Regions from separate parts of the Peribacillus sp. TE19612 genome, predicted to be linked through region 1. Evidence: a T-box and tRNA genes for the amino acid it is inferred to sense, from the RefSeq annotation. Region 1 holds a T-box; the other holds one or more tRNA genes.

Region 1 (9,901 bases):
CTGTCATCAAACCGGGCAGCACAGCTGAAGTCGCAGCCATCGTCAAAGTTTGCAACGAATACAATGTTCCGATCGTTCCACGCGGGTCTGGGACGAATTTAAGCGGAGGCACATGCCCGACAGACGGGGGGCTTGTCCTTTTATTCAATCGAATGAATTCATTACTTGAAATAGATGAGGAGAACTTAACGGCGACCGTACAGCCTGGGCTCATCACTTTGGACTTGATTTCAGCAGTTGAAGAGAAGGGGTTGTTTTATCCGCCGGATCCAAGTTCGATGAAAATCTCCACGATTGGCGGCAACATTAATGAGAATTCAGGTGGACTGCGAGGCTTAAAGTATGGAGTCACCCGGGATTATGTCATCGGGCTTGAAGTGGTCCTTCCAAATGGGGACATCATTCGAACAGGGGGCAAGCTTGCCAAAGATGTAGCCGGATATGATTTAACGAAACTTTTTGTCGGATCGGAAGGGACCTTGGGCATCGTTACGGAAGCGACCTTAAAGCTGATTCCAATGCCGGAAACGACTAAGACGATGCTTGCCTTATATCAAGATCTGGATGCTGCAGCCCAGTCAGTGGCCAAGATCATTTCAAATAAGATCATTCCTGTGACATTGGAATTTCTGGATCGGCCGACGTTGATCGTGGTTGAGGACTTTGCGAAAATCGGTTTACCTACCAATGTGGAAGCCGTCCTGCTGATTGAACAGGATGGACCGCCTGAAGTGGTGGAACGTGATATGAAAAGAATGGCCGATATCTGTCTAGAGGAAAAGGCGGTTTCCGTGGAAATTGCCGAAACTGAATCTGACGCTGTCGCCTTGAAAACGGCAAGACGGACAGCACTTTCCGCATTGGCACGCCTCAAGCCGACGACCATTTTGGAAGATGCCACCGTTCCTCGCTCGGAAATTGCCAAAATGGTTAGAGCGATTAATGAGATCGCTGACAAGCATAACGTGGACATTTGCACGTTCGGTCATGCTGGGGATGGGAACCTCCATCCGACATGCATTACCGATGCTCGTGATCATGAGGAAATGGAGAGGGTGGAGCTCGCTTTTGCCGACATTTTTGCCGCGGCTATCGACCTTGGCGGGACGATAACCGGTGAACATGGTGTAGGAGCGATGAAGGCCCCGTATCTTGAATGGAAGCTGAAGAAAGAAGGGATTGATGCCATGAGGGCGATTAAACAGGCTTTCGATCCCAATAACATCATGAATCCCGGCAAAGTATTTGCCAAGGAAACCAGGAAAAGGGTGGTGGTTTCTACATGACGACAGTTCAGGAAAGGGAAACCATTGCCATTCAATTCGCGGAAAAAATGAATGAAGATGAATTGTTGAATTGTATGCGCTGCGGCTTTTGCTTACCCCATTGCCCGACATACATAGAATCGGGGCTGAAGGAATCCCATTCACCAAGGGGCCGGATTGCACTTATGAAAGCGGTGGCCGATGGCGTGATTGAGCCAGATAGGGATGTAGAACGGTCGTTGAGTCTTTGCCTCGGCTGCAGGGCTTGTGAACCTGTGTGCCCTTCAGGTGTGAAATACGGACATCTTCTTGAAGAAGCAAGGGATATCATCCATCAGAATAAAAAACACAGCTTCCCTGTAAAAACGATCCGCAAGGCCGTTTTTAGTGGACTATTCCCGCACCAGGAGCGAATGCAGACCATGACAAGTTTGCTTGGCTTCTATCAGAAATCAGGCCTTCAATACATGGCCCGTAAAACGGGAGTCCTCAACATGCTTCCGGATAATTTGGCAGCCATGGAAAAAGTGCTGCCGAAAGTCCCGAAAAAATCAGAAATGAAAAATCGGCCAACCGAACTGCCTGCTATCGGAACCCCCCTCAAAAAGGTGGCTTTCTTTTCCGGCTGCTTGATGGATACGATGTTTTTGGAAACGAACAAGGCCACACTAAAGCTTCTTCAGCTGGCCGGATGTGAAATCGTGATTCCGAAATCCCAGGCCTGTTGCGGGGCGCTGCATGGTCACAGTGGTGAAAAAGCAGGTGCAAAGCAACTGGCCAAGCGTAATATTGAAGCCTTTGAAACGGAGGAAGTTGATTATATCATTACGAATGCCGGCGGCTGCGGCGCTTTTCTCATAGATTATGATCATCTGCTCCAAGATGAACCGGAATGGCACGACCGTGCAATCTCATTTAAAAATAAGTTGAAAGATATCAGCCAGATCCTTGTTGATTTGCGTTTTCAGGAAAAAGTTCGCCTGAAACTGCCAGCTCAATCCGTAACTTTCCAGGATTCCTGTCACTTACGGAATGTGATGAACACCTCCTCGGCTCCGCGAATTCTCCTTCAATCAATAGAAGGAATCGATTTCAGGGAAATGAAGGATGCCGATCGCTGCTGCGGCTCAGCTGGGATATATAATATTGTTGAATCAGAGATGTCCATGAACATTCTCGACTCTAAAATGGAGCACACTAAATCGACACAGGCAGATATTGTTGTCACGGCAAACCCTGGCTGCCTGTTGCAAATGCAATTGGGGATCGAGAGGGAAAACTTGGGGGAATGCACAAAAGCGGTGCATATCGCGGACCTGCTAATAAAGGCTGTGGCTTTATAATAGAAGAAAAAAGATCACAAGCAGTTTATGAAAAAATGAAATGGCAGGATTTGGTTAAATGTTACATTTTTATAAAGGGGGAAACCCTTGTAAAGCTTGGATTTCAATTAAAAATGCGTTCTGTGCTGAGAACGAATTGTAAATGATATAACAAAAATGAAATATGGATTCCTCGTTTACTTAGGAACATGGCGGGTATTGTTTATATATAGCATCCACTAAACGAAACAACAAAACCTAAGGAGGAATGTAAAATGAATAAAACAGTATATGGAGTATATGAATCAAATGGAGAAGTGATCCAAGCAATTAATGCACTTAAGGCAAAAGGCTTTGAAGGGGACGATATTACGGTCGTCGCAGATAAGGAAGAAACACTGGATTTCACGAACCATCAACGTGAAACGGATGTTCACACAATGACGAATGTTCCTAACGACGAATCGTTTATGGACAAGGTGGCACGTTTCTTCATGCCGGAAGATACGGCAGACCTTTCAACAAGATTGGCGAATGCAGGCCTTTCGAATAGTGATGCGGCTGAACATGTCTTTGATGTAGAAAATGGAAAAGTCCTGGTTCTGGTTGAAGAAGGTGAAGGCCATCTTGGAACGGCAAGAGATAAATTCACGACCGGAACAATGGACACTGCCGGTACAAGGCTTGATACCAACTCCACCAACCCACTATATAATGGCACGGAAAAAACCGATGCTTTAAATAAAGAAGATGTTTATGGAGTCAACGGACAAGGCCGTGAATTGCCAGAAGATGAAAGGACACTTACACTTCGGGAAGAACAGCTGAACATTGACAAAGATAGAGTTCAGACAGGAGAAGTCGTCATTAATAAAGAAGTCAATGAACAGCATAAAACGATCAATGTCCCTGTTGAACACGAAGAAGTGACAGTTGAGCATAGATCGGTTTCAGGACGTGAAGCGAATCGGGAAACCGGAACCATTGAAGATGGGGAAACATTACGAATCCCGGTTGTTGAAGAAAAACTGGAAGTTTCGAAAAAACCGGTTGTCACCGATGAAATTGTCATCAAGAAACATGCTGTACAAGAAACGGAACAAGTTCAGGATACTCTTAAAAAGGAAGATATCCAGCTTGATAGTACAGATGAATCGATCGTGAATGAGAAAAAGGCAACTGAACGTAGAACCGACCGCTTCTATGAGTGAAGGAAATGGCCTGCAGTTTTAAAACTGCAGGTTTCCTTTTGGTTTTTAAAGACTGATTAAAGGTTCGAGCCTTAGGGAAGGCAAACCTTTTTGTTTAATTGGCACCCATCAGGGTATAAATACACATATGAAGAAATATCGGAAAAAGGAGGAGGAATATGCATGGGAAAAACGTTATATGGTGTTTTTAATACGGAAAGAGAAATGATCCAGGCTATACAATCCCTCAAGGAAAAGGGGGTTCATGAAGGGGAAATAACGGTAATGGCTGATAAGAAAGAAGATTTGGATTTCGTTAATGAAAAGCATGATCCGGATGTCGAAGTCGTTACTAACTCTAACGAGGAATCCTTCATTGATAAAATGAAACACTTTTTCCTGAACGAGGGTTCTAAAGATATAAGGAACCGTCTAGGTGAGTTAGGTCTTGCCGATAGTGAAGCAACCGCTTATATAAATGAAGTGGAGGCCGGAAAATTCCTCATTCTTTTAGATGAATCGGAAACCGCAACATCACGAGAGAACATAACTTCCAATCGCATCGAGGATACGGACGCACCTGCAGAGAATCCGCTTAAAACAGGGGTGGTGAACAATCCGGACCCGAACCTTTTTCCGGAAACAACCGCGAATGCCTATCAAACAAGGGAAATGGAAGCACAGCCAGGAAGAAGCGAAGAGCTTCACGGAAATTCCGCCAATATCTATGAAAATGAAGAGCTGGATATGAAGCGAGCTCAAGAAAGGGAAATCTGGGGGAATTCCACAGAAAAATTCAAGAAGAAAAAACCAGGGATTCATGAAGGAACACTGGCAAGCGACCCGTTTGCAGACGATGCTGACAAAAACCTGGACGCTCAAGGATCACTGGATCGGACCGCGGGCCCGACAGCCAGCGGACAGCAAGAGGAAGGCTTACAAGATGAATACATCAAAAATCGAATCAATACCGACAATCTGTAATACGCAACAAGAACAGCCTGCATAAGGCTGTTTTTGTTTGTTTTTTCTGTATTCGTTATTGGATTGAATAATGTGCGGCACTCCTGCCGAATTACTGGCTAGCCGAGCCACCGCAGCCGCTTTTTGATGTGGCTTGGCAGACAGTTGGCGGAAAGGGAGCGGATTCTGAAATCAACTGCAACGTTTTTTAATAAAACTGCAGAGTTTGCTACAGGCTGTTATTTTTATAAAAACCCTTTAGGCTGAGGGTTCCCTTGTTCGTCTCCATAGACTATTTGCTTGTTTATTGATAAAGCTGCAAGGTATAATGACAAAGGAATTTTATTTTAAGTAGAGTAAAAAGGAGGGGGAGAAACATGGAAAAAAACGTATATGGTGTTTTTGACTCTAATCCGGAACTACTTGCTGCAATTTCAGACTTAAAAGCAAAAGGCGTATCTGGCACCCAAATGACAGTGGCAGCTGATATAAAAAATTATGTGCAGCTTGGAAATGAACATACGGATATACTGATCATCGCCAATCAGGATAAGGAGGACACTCTTTTTTTAAAAATCTTCCATTACTTCACAGATGAAGGATCTGGAGATTTACGCAGCTTTTTCACGAAATACGGCTACTCCTTTGCTGAGACAAAAGCGATGCTTGAAGAAGTGAAAGCAAAGAAATTCATCTTACTGCTTGATGAAGAAGTCTCCATCCAAGAACTGAAGGCTGGCGAAGCGAGATTAAAAAAATAACAGCCTTTGAAGGCTGTTATTTTTTTAATCCTGCTTCGAGGGCAGTGATCATTTCCTGTTTTTCCTGCTCAGATGAATTTTGCCAGATGACCTCGAATAATACTCCCAATCCAGGAAGCATTTTTTCCTCGCCATTTTGTATGGCATCGACAATCGTGTCTTCCAGCTGCTCTTGCGTATTTCCAGATACATTTTGAATGATCGCATTACGTAAGTTTAAATTCATAATTATTCCTCCTCTAACACATAATGACTGACATTAATAGCATTTCACAAACTCGCATGCAATATGTATGTGAATTGCGTTATAATAGGAAAATCAGTGTGAAGTTAAAGGAGCGTTTACCCTTGAAATATATCGAATCCGTAAAAAACCCGCAAGTTAAGCAATGGAAAAAACTTTTGACGAAAAAAGAACGAGATAAAACAGGTAAATATTTAGTTGAGGGTTTTCACCTAGTTGAAGAAGCTTTAAAGGAAGAAATCGTCTTGGAAGTGATCATCAATGAAGAAACTGAAATGCCTGCCCATTTTAAGGTGGAAGGCACAGAACTCATTTATGTGAAAAATGATATTATGAAGGCGATTTGCGATACCGAAGCCCCGCAGGGAATTGCTGCGGTTTGTGAACAGAAATCAACGAGCATGGCTTCCATCAATCCGGAGAAATTATTGTTGATCGATGCCGTCCAAGATCCTGGGAATATTGGAACGATGATCAGGACAGCGGATGCAGCGGGAATCGATGCGGTCATCCTTGGGGAAGGGTGTGCTGACTTGTATAATCCCAAAGTGGTCCGTTCGACGCAAGGGAGCCTCTTCCATATGCCTGTCATTAAAGGGAACCTATCCGAAATCATCGATGGGCTGAAGCAAAGCGGCACACCGGTTTATGGCACGGCATTAGAAGGGGCATCGCCATTTGAAGAAGTGGAAAAGTCTTCCCGATTTGCCCTGCTGGTCGGTAATGAAGGCCAAGGAGTATCGAAGGAATTACTGGAGAAAACGACTAAAAACCTCTATATTCCCATCTACGGAAAAAGTGAATCTTTGAATGTGGGGATCGCTGCCGGGATTTTAATGTACCATTTACGAAAATCGATTTGAAACTGCCGAAGAATTATAATATAATAAAACAGAATTTTATAATGAAAACAACGATGACAAAGAGTAGTAGCTTAAAGTTAACCATATCCAGGGAGAAAATGCCTTGACTGAAAGCATTTTTATGGCACTGCTTAAGTGAATTCACCTTTCGAGTTGGCATTGGGAAGACAGAATGTCCGAAAAATGTTCCGGTGAAGAGCCGTTATTTTTAATGAAGTGAGTGCAGAAGTTTTTTTGTTTGTGCACTAATAAGGGTGGTACCGCGATACATAAACCTCGTCCCTTTAGGGATCGGGGTTTTTTTGTGTTCATTTTTACAAAAGGAAAATAAAGGAGGAAGACATGATGCAGGAACGTTTACTAGAACTGCAGGAAGAAGCGTTGCAAAAAGTTGCCGCCGCTTCCGAATTAAAAGAACTGAATGAAGTCCGTGTTGCTTATTTAGGGAAAAAAGGGCCAATCACTGAGGTATTGCGCGGCATGGGTAAATTATCTGCCGAAGAACGCCCGAAAATCGGGGCACTAGCCAATGAAGTACGTGAAGCGATCGCAACAAAGATCGAGGAGAAACAAAAAGCGCTTGAAACCGCGGCAGTCAACGCAAAGCTAGCAACTGAAACGATTGACGTCACACTTCCAGGACGTCCGGTAAACAAGGGGAATCTTCACCCATTAACACGAATCGTGGAGGAAATCGAAGACTTATTCATCGGGATGGGTTATACGGTTGCGGAAGGTCCTGAAGTCGAGAGCGACTACTACAACTTCGAGGCACTTAACTTGCCAAAAAGCCATCCGGCACGTGATATGCAGGACTCCTTCTACATCACGGATGAAATCCTGATGCGCACGCACACTTCACCTGTTCAAGCCAGAACGATGGAAAAACATAAAGGTCAAGGCCCTGTTAAAATCATTTGCCCAGGAAAAGTATATCGCCGGGATAACGATGATGCGACACACTCCCATCAATTCCAGCAAATTGAAGGCTTGGTCATCGATGAGAACATCAGCATGAGCGACCTGAAAGGAACGCTAGACGTATTTGCGAAAAAAGTATTCGGTCAAGACCGTGAAATCCGTCTTCGTCCAAGTTTCTTCCCATTTACTGAGCCTTCCGTCGAAGTGGATATTTCTTGTAAAATCTGCAGCGGCAAAGGCTGCAGCGTATGTAAAAAAACAGGCTGGATCGAAGTGCTTGGCGCTGGGATCGTTCATCCGAATGTTCTTGAGATGGCTGGCTTCGATTCCAAGAAATACTCTGGATTCGCATTTGGAATGGGCGTGGAACGGATTGCCATGTTGAAGTACGGTGTGGACGATATCCGTCATTTCTATACGAATGATGTTCGATTCTTAAAACAATTCAACCATCACGAAGCATAAATTTTTATTTTAAAAAGGAGGACCTACCATGTTTGTGTCATATAAATGGTTACAAGATTATGTTGACCTTTCAGGCATCAATGCGACGGAGCTAGCTGACAAAATCACGAAAAGCGGCATTGAGGTTGAAGGGGTGGAAAAGAAAAGTGAAGGGCTAAAAGGGGTCGTCATCGGGCATGTCTTAGAACGTGAACAGCATCCAAATGCGGATAAATTGAATAAATGCCAAGTTGATATCGGGGCCGAAAATCCCGTTCAGATCATCTGCGGGGCACCGAATGTCGATAAGGGCCAAAAAGTCGCAGTCGCTACTGTTGGCGCAGTCCTTCCAGGTAATTTCAAAATCAAGAAAGCGAAACTTCGCGGAGAAGAATCGCACGGAATGATTTGCTCGCTTCAAGAATTGGGCTTCGAATCCAAGCTTGTTTCCAAGGATTATGCTACAGGAATCTTCGTCTTCCCTAATGATGTGGAAGTAGGGAAAGATGCATTGGAGGAACTTGGTTTAAGTGATGAAGTGCTGGAACTTGGGCTGACTCCAAACCGCTCCGACGCGCTAAGCATGCTTGGTGTTGCATACGAAGTGGGAGCCATTCTAGGCCGGGAAGTGAAATGGCCGGTAGTCGAGAAAGAAGAGGCAGCTGAAAAAGCAACTGATTATATCAGTGTCAAAGTGGAAGCGAAAGAAGATAACCCGATATACATGGCTAAAATCATCAAGGATGTTAAGATCGGACCCTCACCGCTTTGGATGCAGACTAGGTTGATGTCTGCAGGTATCCGACCTCATAATAATGTGGTGGATATCACGAACTACATTTTACTTGAATACGGCCAACCGCTCCATGCCTTTGATTATGACCGCTTTGGTTCAAAGGAAATCGTCATCCGCAGAGCGAAGGATGCTGAAAAAATAGTAACATTGGATGAAGCGGAACGTACTTTGACACCTGACCATTTAGTGATCACGAATGGCAGTGAGCCTGTTGCGATTGCTGGTGTGATGGGCGGAGCGGATTCCGAAGTCAAAAATGATACGACGAACATCATTATTGAAAGTGCATATTTTGCAGGTACAGTAGTTCGCAAAGCTTCAAAGGACCATGGATTACGCAGTGAAGCCAGTGCCCGCTTTGAAAAAGGCGTCGACCCGGCACGTGTTCGTGAAGCAGGGGAACGTGCTGCACAATTGATTGCACAATATGCAGGCGGAACAGTCTTACAAGGAGCAGCAGCAGTTGACGAATTGTCAATGGAACCTGCGGTCATTAGCATCACGCTTGAAAAATTCAACACACTCCTTGGAACAAGCATGACCGTATCAGTTGTCGAGTCAATCTTCAAACGTCTGCAATTCGGCGTGGAACTTGACAATGAAACATTCACGATCACTGTCCCGACGCGCCGTGGTGATATTACGATTGAAGCCGATTTAGTCGAAGAGGCTGCACGTTTATATGGATATGATAACATCCCCGTTACACTGCCGATCGGTTCTGCTAACCCAGGCCAATTGACAGACTATCAAATTAAACGGCGGAAGGCACGCCGTACACTTGAAGGCGCAGGCCTTTATCAAGCAGTGACCTATTCACTGACAAGCCAGGAAAAAGCGTCCCAATTCGCATTGGAAGCAAGAGAATCCATTCGATTGGCAATGCCAATAAGTGAAGAAAGAAGCCAGCTGCGTTTAAGCATCGTGCCTCAATTGCTGGAAGTCGTGAAATATAACAATGCCCGCCAAATTGATTCACTGGCACTGTATGAAATCGGTTCGGTATTCTTTAAGCGTGAGGAACAAGAACTGCCTGAAGAAAAAGAACATGTTGCTGGAGCAATCACCGGCCTATGGGAGTCACATCTATGGCAGGGTGAAAAGAAACCAGTGGATTTCTTTGTAGCCAAAG
Region 2 (9,901 bases), on a different contig from region 1:
GAGCGTCGGTCAAGCACATATAAAAAACCTTCCTTATCGAGATAACCAAGGTCCCCAGTATAAAGCCATCCATCGGTAATGGCCTGCTGTGTAGCATCCATCCGATTAAAATAGCCTTTCGTCACATTCGGACCTGAAACCACGATTTCCCCCACTGCACCCGGTTCACACATCGTGCCGTCTTTCTCAATCCGTAACTGCGAAGGAAACAAAGGCTTTCCCGCAGAGCCGATTTTTGCCATGCTATATTCCGGTGCCAGCGTCACAATCTGTGAAGACGTTTCGGTCATCCCATATGTTTGATAGACGGGAATCCCTTTCTCCTTACATACCTCAAGCAAATGGACGGGTGCAGGGCCGCCGCCCAACAGGAAACAGCGGAAGGTTTTTGGATAGCTTGTTTCCTTCATATCCTGCACCATCCTATTCAGCATCGCGGTCACGACCGAAATGATCGTCACGCCATTTTCCTGGATGCTCCGGTTTGCTTCCCGTTCATCGAAACGTTCCGCCAAAACGACTTTCATGCCATAAATCACATTTTTCATCAAGATGGATAAACCGCTAATATGAAAGATCGGAACCGCACAATACCAAGAATCCTCTTCATGCAATCCAAGGTTCAGAACAGACCCAACGGCACTCCACCAATGGTTGCTGAATGTTTGGATGACCCCTTTTGGATTTCCTGTCGTACCAGATGTATACATGATCGTAGCGGTATCCTCAAGGTAAAACTCTTGAAGTATCCCTGCTGTGCCTTCATCCGGCAATTCTTCCATTAAGTGAAGCTTCAAATCTGGGAGTATCTCACCAATATCAGCTAGTTTGCCAGAGAAGGACCCTTCCGAAACCAGATAGGCAGTTTTGCTGTCCTCGATCTGCCAGGACAGCTCTTTTGCCGTTAGCTTATTATTCAGCATCACAATCTTCACACCGAGATGAAATAGTGCATGGATAACGACAACACCATCAATATGGTTACGGAGCAAAACCGCGCATGAATCGCCAGCGCCCAGACCAATGCTTGAAAGCCTTCCAGCCATCTTCTCCGATAAAGTATACAGTTCAAGAAAGCTATACGTATGACCTTCAAACTCAATTGCCGGGCGATCCGGTGAAAGATGCGCCCGATTTTTCAGCCAGTTCGGCAACTTTTCTTCTGCCATTGCTGCTTCCCCTCTTCCTTTTTGATATAGAAAACAGCCCGGCGATTTTTCGCCAAGCTGTCAGTCTCATCGATTCACGCGTTTCATTAAGGGAAACGAGGGAATTGCCCAAAGTCCGGAGTGCGTTTTTCTTTGAATGCATCGCGGCCTTCTTTTGCTTCTTCTGTTGTATAGTATAAAAGTGTAGCGTCACCAGCCAATTGCTGAAGACCTGCAAGGCCATCCGTATCAGCGTTCATTGCCGCTTTCAAGAAACGAAGTGCAGTCGGGCTCTTCTCAAGCATTTCTTCACACCATTTAACCGTTTCCGCTTCTAATTGGTCTAAAGGCACGACCGTGTTGACCAATCCCATATCCAATGCTTCCTGTGCATTGTATTGACGGCATAGGTACCAGATTTCACGCGCCTTTTTATGACCCACGATACGTGCAAGGTAGCCAGAACCATAACCAGCATCAAAGCTTCCTACATTTGGTCCAGTTTGTCCGAAAATTGCATTGTCAGCAGCAATCGTCAAGTCACATACCACGTTCAAGACATTACCTCCGCCAATTGCATATCCTGCCACCATGGCTACGACTGGTTTTGGAATGACGCGGATCAAACGTTGCAAATCAAGAACATTTAGACGCGGAATGTTATCTTCACCCACATATCCGCCATTTCCGCGTACTTTTTGGTCTCCGCCTGAACAGAATGCTTTGCCGCCTACACCTGTTAAAATAATGACACCAATGCTGGAATCATCACGCGCCCTTGCGAATGCATCAATCATTTCAGCAGTCGTTTTTGGCGTGAATGCATTATGTACATGCGGTCGATTGATGGACACTTTCGCAATCCCGTTATATTTTTCATACAAAATCTCATCATATTCACGTATTGTTTCCCATTGAATCGTCACCTTAATTCCTCCTTCTATTTCGCTTTAAAAACTCACTTATTATTTTACCAAACTTTTCTCCAACTTCCACATGAATCGCATGTCCCGCATCATTTATTATTTTCCATTCGGCGCGCTTCAGCTTTTTTTTCATCGAGTCCGCTATTCGACAAAACTTATGGTCAAGTTCACCGGTTACAAGGAGCACCGGGAAATCAAGGTTTTGCAGTTGTTCCCAGTAAGAAGCCTGGCTGCCGGTCCCCATGCCTAGAAGGCTATTGGAAAGGCCGGCAGGGTCATTTGCCAGCCGCTGCTCCCGAATGGCCGATCTGGTTTTGGCCGACAACCGTTTTTGGCTTTCAAACAGGGGGATGTTTTCCCATTGATCCACAAACGCTTCCATGCCATTTGCAAGAATCCGTTCGGCAAGCTTCCGATCATTTCCCCTTCGGATTTCCCGTTCCTCTTCTGTTAAAAGACCTGGTGAAGCACTCTCCAGTATCAATGTATCAACATATTCAGGATACAAACAGGCAAATCCCAATCCGAGCCTTCCGCCCATCGAGTATCCAAGGATATGGGCTTTCGGGAAATGTAACACATCCAAAATATACTTGATATCCTTAGCCACATTTTCCAGCTCATACCTTCGATGATCGGCTGGTGACGCAGACATGCCATGTCCGATGATGTCGACCATGATCAGCGTATACCTGTCACTCAGTAGCGGGATGAGAAATTTCCATGTATCCCGATTTCCCGTAAATCCATGCAATAGTACAAGAGGATCCCCATTTCCCGTTATTTCAACAGCATAATTGACATCCTTGCTGACAATATTCATGATATTTCCCTGTCTAACACCATTTTTATTTCCTGGGAAACAAAGCTCCACAAATTTCGATGCTTTTGTAGATTGGACTCTCTTTCTGTCGGTACTTCGATGATTTTCAGACCTTGAATTTCGAACGACTCTGTAAATACCTTCTCGAACTCATCCCAATTTTGCACCTTGTTGTATTTACCGCCATAAAGCTGGGCAGTATGTGAAAAATCAAGCCCATGAGGCGTGCCGAATAGCGTTTCGAAATGTTCTCTCTCATTCGCCTGTGGCAAGAAGGAAAAAATGCCGCCGCCATCATTATTAACCAGCAAAATCGTGATATTTTGTTTTTGAAGTTTTGCTGCAAGCAAGCCATTCATATCATGGAAAAAGCTTAAATCCCCGATTGCCAGCACTGTATTTTTCGATACCGTGCTCACGCCAAGTGCAGTGGAAACGACACCATCGATGCCATTCGCCCCGCGATTGGCAATGGTTTGGATTCCTTTTTCATTATTCAAAAAGAAAGTATCCAAATCACGTATAGGCATACTATTCCCGACAAATAACGTCGACTCCAATGGCATCATATCAGCAAGCAAGGCGAACAGCTTACCTTCGCCTAACTCCGCTTCATCCCTGACGGAGGCTAAGGCATCCTTCGTCGCTCCGTTGACGGTTTGCCATAAGCGAAGCCATTCATCATCAGGGGAAGAAGTAATACCTTCAGCTATTCGCAGACAAAAATCTTTCTCTTCGCTGTAAATCATATTCGTTGCCAAACCGGCTGGTTCGCGCCAGCCTGCTCCGCCATCGACGACCAAAGTAATCGCCTGTTTTTGTTTTTTCATGAATAACAATAACGGTTTAGAAACAGGCATTGCCCCGAATCGCAAGATCACTTCCGGCCTGAACGCCGCTTTTGCCGTTTCATCGCGCAGAAACGTATCGTACGCATCAATGATGACGGCTTTATCATGACTTCCGCTCCTTAACTGTGAAAGGGGATCAGCCAGTACCGGAAAAGCAAGTTTTTTGGCTAATGCGACAATGGCTTCCTTCATCTCTGGATGCGGTAATTCGCCACATACAATGATACCTTGCTTAGCTTTTGACAATGTAGTTGCAACCGCTTCTAATTGTGATGCGGACAATGACCGTTCTCCACTGTCAATCAACACTGCAGGCTTCCATTTATTTTGCCGGTACTCCTTTGCTTGGTCCAGGTCCGGAATCAATGGTTCTCGAAGCGGGAAATTCAAATGTACAGGCCCTGCCGGTTCAGCTGCCGCTGTAGCCACTGCCCTTGCACCGACCGTTCTCGCATACCGCATCATCCCATCCGTGCTTTCAGGAAGTGCCATTTCGACAAACCATTTTACATGTCTCCCGTAGAGGTGTATTTGATCGATCGCCTGCGGGGCTCCAACATCACGCAATTCATGCGGACGGTCAGCGGTAAGTACAATAAGCGGCACTCTTGAATAGAAAGCCTCGATGACGGCTGGATAATAGTTTGCAGCGGCTGTACCGGACGTACAAAGAAGTCCGACAGGTTCTTTTAAGGCCTTAGCCAAACCAAGGGCAAAAAAAGCAGCCGAACGCTCATCCACATTAATATGAATTTCGATATCAGGATGTTCCACTAGCAGCAAAGCCAGGGGCGTGGATCGTGAACCTGGGCTCACCACCACATGCTTCACCTCATTTTGTGCCAGCTCATCGACGAATGAAGCAGCATACGCTGTCAATGCATCTCGGTCATTCATTAAGATTTCCTCCTAAAGCACTTAACATCGGATTGAATTTAATCCCCGTTTCCCGGAATTCACTTTCGGGTGTCGATTCTTCCACTACTCCGCATCCGGCAAAGAGCGATGCCTCATTGTTCTGTATCAGGGCAGAACGTATCCCTACAGCGAATTCCCCGTTCCCATACGTATCCACCCAGCCTAAAGGACCCGCATAAAACCCGCGTTCCAGACCTTCCAATTCCCGAATTCTGACAACAGCCTTTTCTTTTGGAAGTCCTCCCATGGCAGGTGTGGGGTGGAGGTTCTCGACGAATTCAAAAATCGTGACACCTTCCTTGGATATACCGCGAACCGGTGTGTACAAATGCTGGATATGACGGTTTTTCATAAGTGTGGGTCCGGCCGGGACCATCACCTTTTCGCATACAGAATCAAAAGCATTGGATATCATTGACACGACATATTGATGCTCTTGTAAATTCTTTTGGTCATGAAGCAATTCTTCACCAAGACAAACATCTTCTTGCTCATCTTTCCCTCGCCGCATCGATCCGGCAAGGCAGGTAGAAAAAACTTCATTTCCCTGTTTCTTAATCAAACGTTCGGGAGTGGCACCGACAAAACAGTCACCACCAGCCTCCAAACTGAAAATATAACTCAATGGCTGCTCAGCAATCAATTGTTCAAGCACTTTCCCTGAATCGATGGAACGTTCAAAACCAAGTCGAAGCTCCCTTGCCAAAACAATCTTGTCGAGATCTGTCGTCTTGATTTCCTGAACAGCCTCTGCGACCGTCCTCTTCCATTCCTCAGGTTCGACCTCCCTCTGCATAACAAGGGAATTTGCACCCAATCCATTGCCATCCAAGCTTTCGAAGAGGAAAGCTTCCCGTTCATTTATCATATCTATGAAGAGTTTTTCTGAATCATCAGGCGAACAAAGTAAGTTTGTCGTTAAGTAAGCTTGTTTCCCCACTATTGAAAGCATGAAGGCAGGTATATAAAACAGGTTGTCCCCGAACTGATTCCAAAGGAGCGTACTGTCATTTTCATAATCAAAAGAAAAGCCCCCAAACAGTAAAGGACCTGTCGCTTCTACATCGGTCACTCCTGTTTTGACAGCATCATTCTGCAGTTTGATCCAGCTCTTTTCGACTTCTCTATAACGTTCGGCATTTGATGCCGCTTTGAGTTTCTTAACATTGCCTAAACCGGTGATGGTTATTTCCTTTGCAGGGTCCTCCCAGAAAAAGCGTTCACCCGCATACCGTTCTCTTCCAGCTTGATAAAATGAAAGGGGGTTGTTGCATTTAATCTTCTTAATATGACTGAATAGAACTTGATCATTCAAGTCCTTCGCCTTTTGTATAGCTGAAGCCAGTCCCTGAAACTGTTCAGTTTCCTCTGAGATAGCCAAAAAAATCCCCCCAAATGTACATTTTAAAAGCTATTTAACCTATTTAAAGATACACCTCCCTTGAACCTCATGTCAATAAAACGCCCCTTTACCGAACGATTCCCCCCTGCTTTTTTCCTTATTATATGAATCTTAGCGAATGTAGAGAATTACCCTTGATTTTGGAAATGCATCACCCATGAATTTCAATTATCACCCTTACCCACTTTTCCTGCATTTATTAGGATAACCTTTTGTGCAACATTTCAATATTTGTTATAATTTCGAGAGAACCAATAATGATTTTGAGGAGAGAAATAATGCAAACAGAATACGACGGACTTCCCCTTAAACGGACCTGGAAGATTTGGTGGGAGTTAATTCGTCCACATACACTAACCGCAGCTTTTGTCCCAGTCTTACTTGGAACTGTGATTGCACTTTTGGAAGATGGAGTGAATTGGTTACTATTCGCTGCCATGATGATTGCAAGTATCCTGATTCAAGCTGCAACCAATTTATTCAATGAATACTATGATTTCAAGAGAGGCCTGGATACGGAGGAATCCGTAGGCATCGGTGGAGGGATCGTCCGTCATGGGATGACCCCCAGACTAATCATGAACTTGGCCCTTGGCATGTATGCCATCGCCTTGATCATTGGAATCTATATCTGTGCCGCATCGTCTTGGTGGCTTGCTGCAGTAGGCCTCGTTTGCATGCTTGTCGGCTATCTTTATACAGGCGGTCCCCTGCCCATTTCATATACACCGTTCGGGGAACTTTTTTCTGGATTGTTCATGGGCTTTTTGATAATCCTGATCGCCTTTTTCATTCAAACCGGTGATGTTTCTTCAATAGCCATCTTAATTGCCATTCCAAGTGGGATACTGGTAGGGCTGATCAACTTATCCAATAACCTCCGTGATCATGATGGGGATAAGGCACATGGCCGCAAAACGATGCCAGTCGTGATGGGCAGGAAAAACGCCCTGACATTCATGGCAATCATGTTCGCTTTCTCTTATCTATGGCTTGTTGGACTCGTTCTTACCGGAAGCGTTACGGCTTGGATTCTCCTGGCCTTCCTTAGCATACCGAAGGCCATGGCCGCAATAAAAGGCTTCGTAGGTAAAACACAGCCGATCACGATGGTGCCGGCAATGAAAGCCACTGCCCAAACGAACACCTTCTTTGGCTTACTCATGGCCATTGGATTATTCATCAGCTATCTTATATAATCTCCGGGGACTGAGCCCATCCGCTCAGTCCTTTTTTCTATCTTCCGTTCCATATTGTTTTCCTATACTCCGATTCGGGTAATAGATAATACAACCACCTTACCAATATAAAAAGAGATTTGGACTTTAGAAGGAGTGAATTGGATATGGCAACGAAACAACAAACGCAAAAATTCAAAAAAGAACTGCTTCAGGAAAAAAATGAGCTATGTAATAGAATTCAAAATGATGAACAATCCGTTCTGGATAAAAGCCAGACGGAATCCGTAGGTGAATTATCATCCTATGATAATCATCCTGCTGACCTAGGGACCGAATTATTCGAGATGGAACGGAATCAAGCACTCGATGAGCATGCACAATCCGAAATGGAGAAAATAGATGAAGCTTTGAAAGCCATGGAAGAAGGATCGTATGGCCAATGTAAAACCTGCAATAAGGAAATCCCCATCGAGAGGCTTGAAGCGATCCCAAGCACCCTCTACTGTGTCGAGCATGCCCCAGAACGAACGCTTTCACAAGACAGGCCAGTGGAAGAGGATATACTGATTCCATCCAAGGGTGATCATTTTGAAAATCGTCATGGAATCGAAATGGCGGCTAAAGAAGATAGCTTTGGTGAAGTGGCCAAATTCGGTACATCAGAAACGCCATCTGATTATACCGGCGATCATGACAATTACAATGATCTTTATAAAAACGAGGATGAAACGGATGGATTTCCTGAAGACTATGAAGGATTTGCCGCAAATGATATCGAAGGAAAAACGAGAGTGGATATACCGAACAAAAAGCAAAAGGAATATGAAGATACCCTGAAAGAAGAAAATATAGAATCCCAACTTGGAGACATTCCCTATAAACAAAAAGATGGTTATATCAAGGAAAATAAATGAAAAAAAGAAGCATACATGAATGTATGCTTCCTTTTTTGTTATGACCCGTACGGGATTCGAACCCGTGTTACCGCCGTGAAAGGGCGGTGTCTTAACCGCTTGACCAACGGGCCAACTGGCGGAGAAGGAGGGATTTGAACCCTCGCGCCGCTCGCGCGACCTACACCCTTAGCAGGGGCGCCTCTTCAGCCTCTTGAGTACTTCCCCATGGCTCCGCAGGTAGGACTCGAACCTACGACCGTTCGGTTAACAGCCGAATGCTCTACCACTGAGCTACTGCGGAACAATATGAATATGGTGGGCCTAAATGGACTCGAACCATCGACCTCACGCTTATCAGGCGTGCGCTCTAACCAGCTGAGCTATAGGCCCATATTTGGAGCGGGTGAAGGGAATCGAACCCTCATCATCAGCTTGGAAGGCTGAGGTTTTACCACTAAACTACACCCGCGAAATGGGGCGACTGATGGGAATCGAACCCACGAATGCCTGAACCACAATCAGGTGCGTTAACCACTTCGCCACAATCGCCGTAATTTTGTAAGATATGGTGGCTCAGGACGGAATCGAACCGCCGACACAAGGATTTTCAGTCCTTTGCTCTACCGACTGAGCTACTGAGCCACATATGTATTCAATTTAAATAATGGCGGTCCCGACGGGAATCGAACCCGCGATCTCCTGCGTGACAGGCAGGCATGTTAACCGCTACACCACGGGACCTAATAATTGCGGGGACAGGATTTGAACCTGCGACCTTCGGGTTATGAGCCCGACGAGCTACCGGACTGCTCCACCCCGCGACGGTAATAATGAAACGATTAGCATCAAGCTTTCGTGAATATTGTTTCGTCCGCATCCTTTATGTAAGGTTGTTTTAAAACAACTTGCTGCTTTTAGAAAAAATGGAGGAGGTAGAGGGATTCGAACCCCCGCGGGATTTGACTCCCCTGTCGGTTTTCAAGACCGATCCCTTCAGCCGAACTTGGGTATACCTCCACGGCTTAAAAAAATGAATATGGTGGACCTTGTAGGACTCGAACCTACGACCGGACGGTTATGAGCCGTCTGCTCTAACCAGCTGAGCTAAAGGTCCTTATATTTATTGGTAGCGGCGGAGGGGATCGAACCCCCGACCTCACGGGTATGAACCGTACGCTCTAGCCAGCTGAGCTACACCGCCAATATAATATAAGTTTCTGATTGAAAAATGGTGGAGCCTAGCGGGATCGAACCGCTGACCTCCTGCGTGCAAGGCAGGCGCTCTCCCAGCTGAGCTAAGGCCCCATTCATTAAAAATCACGTGGTCGGGAAGACAGGATTCGAACCTGCGACCCCTTGGTCCCAAACCAAGTGCTCTACCAAGCTGAGCTACTTCCCGCAATAAAAACATGGTGCGCCCGGCGGGAGTCGAACCTACAACCTTCTGATTCGTAGTCAGATGCTCTATCCAATTGAGCTACGGGCGCATATTTATGATGGTGCCGAGGACCGGAATCGAACCGGTACGGTAGTCACCTACCGCAGGATTTTAAGTCCTGTGCGTCTGCCAGTTCCGCCACCCCGGCACATACGAAAAGTGGAGCGGAAGACGGGATTCGAACCCGCGACCCCAACCTTGGCAAGGTTGTATTCTACCACTGAACTACTTCCGCATGAAAGATGCGGGTGAAGGGACTTGAACCCCCACGCCTTGCGGCGCCAGATCCTAAGTCTGGTGCGTCTGCCAATTCCGCCA

The links. A T-box is a leader RNA that pairs with one kind of tRNA and senses whether it is charged. The one in region 1 lies ahead of pheS (phenylalanine--tRNA ligase subunit alpha), so its partner is inferred to be a tRNA-Phe.
Region 2: it has a tRNA-Phe gene. The T-box ahead of pheS (phenylalanine--tRNA ligase subunit alpha) is inferred to sense a tRNA for this amino acid. The anticodon was not compared.

What each region holds. Positions count from the first base shown of each region.
Region 1 covers NZ_JBWCCL010000002.1:66,886-76,786, forward strand. Annotated here, with positions in the region: gene glcD (glycolate oxidase subunit GlcD) at 1-1,286, shown strand, start outside; gene ACZ9AO_RS03665 ((Fe-S)-binding protein) at 1,283-2,608, shown strand; gene ACZ9AO_RS03670 (YsnF/AvaK domain-containing protein) at 2,863-3,798, shown strand; gene ACZ9AO_RS03675 (YflT domain-containing protein) at 3,961-4,761, shown strand; gene ACZ9AO_RS03680 (hypothetical protein) at 5,118-5,501, shown strand; gene sspI (small acid-soluble spore protein SspI) at 5,518-5,727, opposite strand; gene ACZ9AO_RS03690 (TrmH family RNA methyltransferase) at 5,850-6,608, shown strand; T-box leader at 6,653-6,895, shown strand; gene pheS (phenylalanine--tRNA ligase subunit alpha) at 6,954-7,994, shown strand; gene pheT (phenylalanine--tRNA ligase subunit beta) at 8,023-9,901, shown strand, end outside.
Region 2 covers NZ_JBWCCL010000013.1:381-10,281, reverse strand. Annotated here, with positions in the region: gene ACZ9AO_RS20685 (o-succinylbenzoate--CoA ligase) at 1-1,169, opposite strand, end outside; gene menB (1,4-dihydroxy-2-naphthoyl-CoA synthase) at 1,256-2,068, opposite strand; gene menH (2-succinyl-6-hydroxy-2,4-cyclohexadiene-1-carboxylate synthase) at 2,076-2,897, opposite strand; gene menD (2-succinyl-5-enolpyruvyl-6-hydroxy-3-cyclohexene-1-carboxylic-acid synthase) at 2,894-4,645, opposite strand; gene ACZ9AO_RS20665 (isochorismate synthase) at 4,638-6,047, opposite strand; gene ACZ9AO_RS20660 (1,4-dihydroxy-2-naphthoate polyprenyltransferase) at 6,347-7,267, shown strand; gene ACZ9AO_RS20655 (TraR/DksA C4-type zinc finger protein) at 7,414-8,163, shown strand; tRNA gene ACZ9AO_RS20650 (tRNA-Glu) at 8,205-8,276, opposite strand; tRNA gene ACZ9AO_RS20645 (tRNA-Ser) at 8,280-8,370, opposite strand; tRNA gene ACZ9AO_RS20640 (tRNA-Asn) at 8,372-8,446, opposite strand; tRNA gene ACZ9AO_RS20635 (tRNA-Ile) at 8,459-8,535, opposite strand; tRNA gene ACZ9AO_RS20630 (tRNA-Gly) at 8,541-8,614, opposite strand; tRNA gene ACZ9AO_RS20625 (tRNA-His) at 8,619-8,694, opposite strand; tRNA gene ACZ9AO_RS20620 (tRNA-Phe) at 8,712-8,787, opposite strand; tRNA gene ACZ9AO_RS20615 (tRNA-Asp) at 8,811-8,886, opposite strand; tRNA gene ACZ9AO_RS20610 (tRNA-Met) at 8,893-8,966, opposite strand; tRNA gene ACZ9AO_RS20605 (tRNA-Ser) at 9,070-9,162, opposite strand; tRNA gene ACZ9AO_RS20600 (tRNA-Ile) at 9,183-9,259, opposite strand; tRNA gene ACZ9AO_RS20595 (tRNA-Met) at 9,270-9,346, opposite strand; tRNA gene ACZ9AO_RS20590 (tRNA-Ala) at 9,375-9,450, opposite strand; tRNA gene ACZ9AO_RS20585 (tRNA-Pro) at 9,468-9,544, opposite strand; tRNA gene ACZ9AO_RS20580 (tRNA-Arg) at 9,556-9,632, opposite strand; tRNA gene ACZ9AO_RS20575 (tRNA-Leu) at 9,643-9,731, opposite strand; tRNA gene ACZ9AO_RS20570 (tRNA-Gly) at 9,744-9,818, opposite strand; tRNA gene ACZ9AO_RS20565 (tRNA-Leu) at 9,827-9,901, opposite strand, start outside.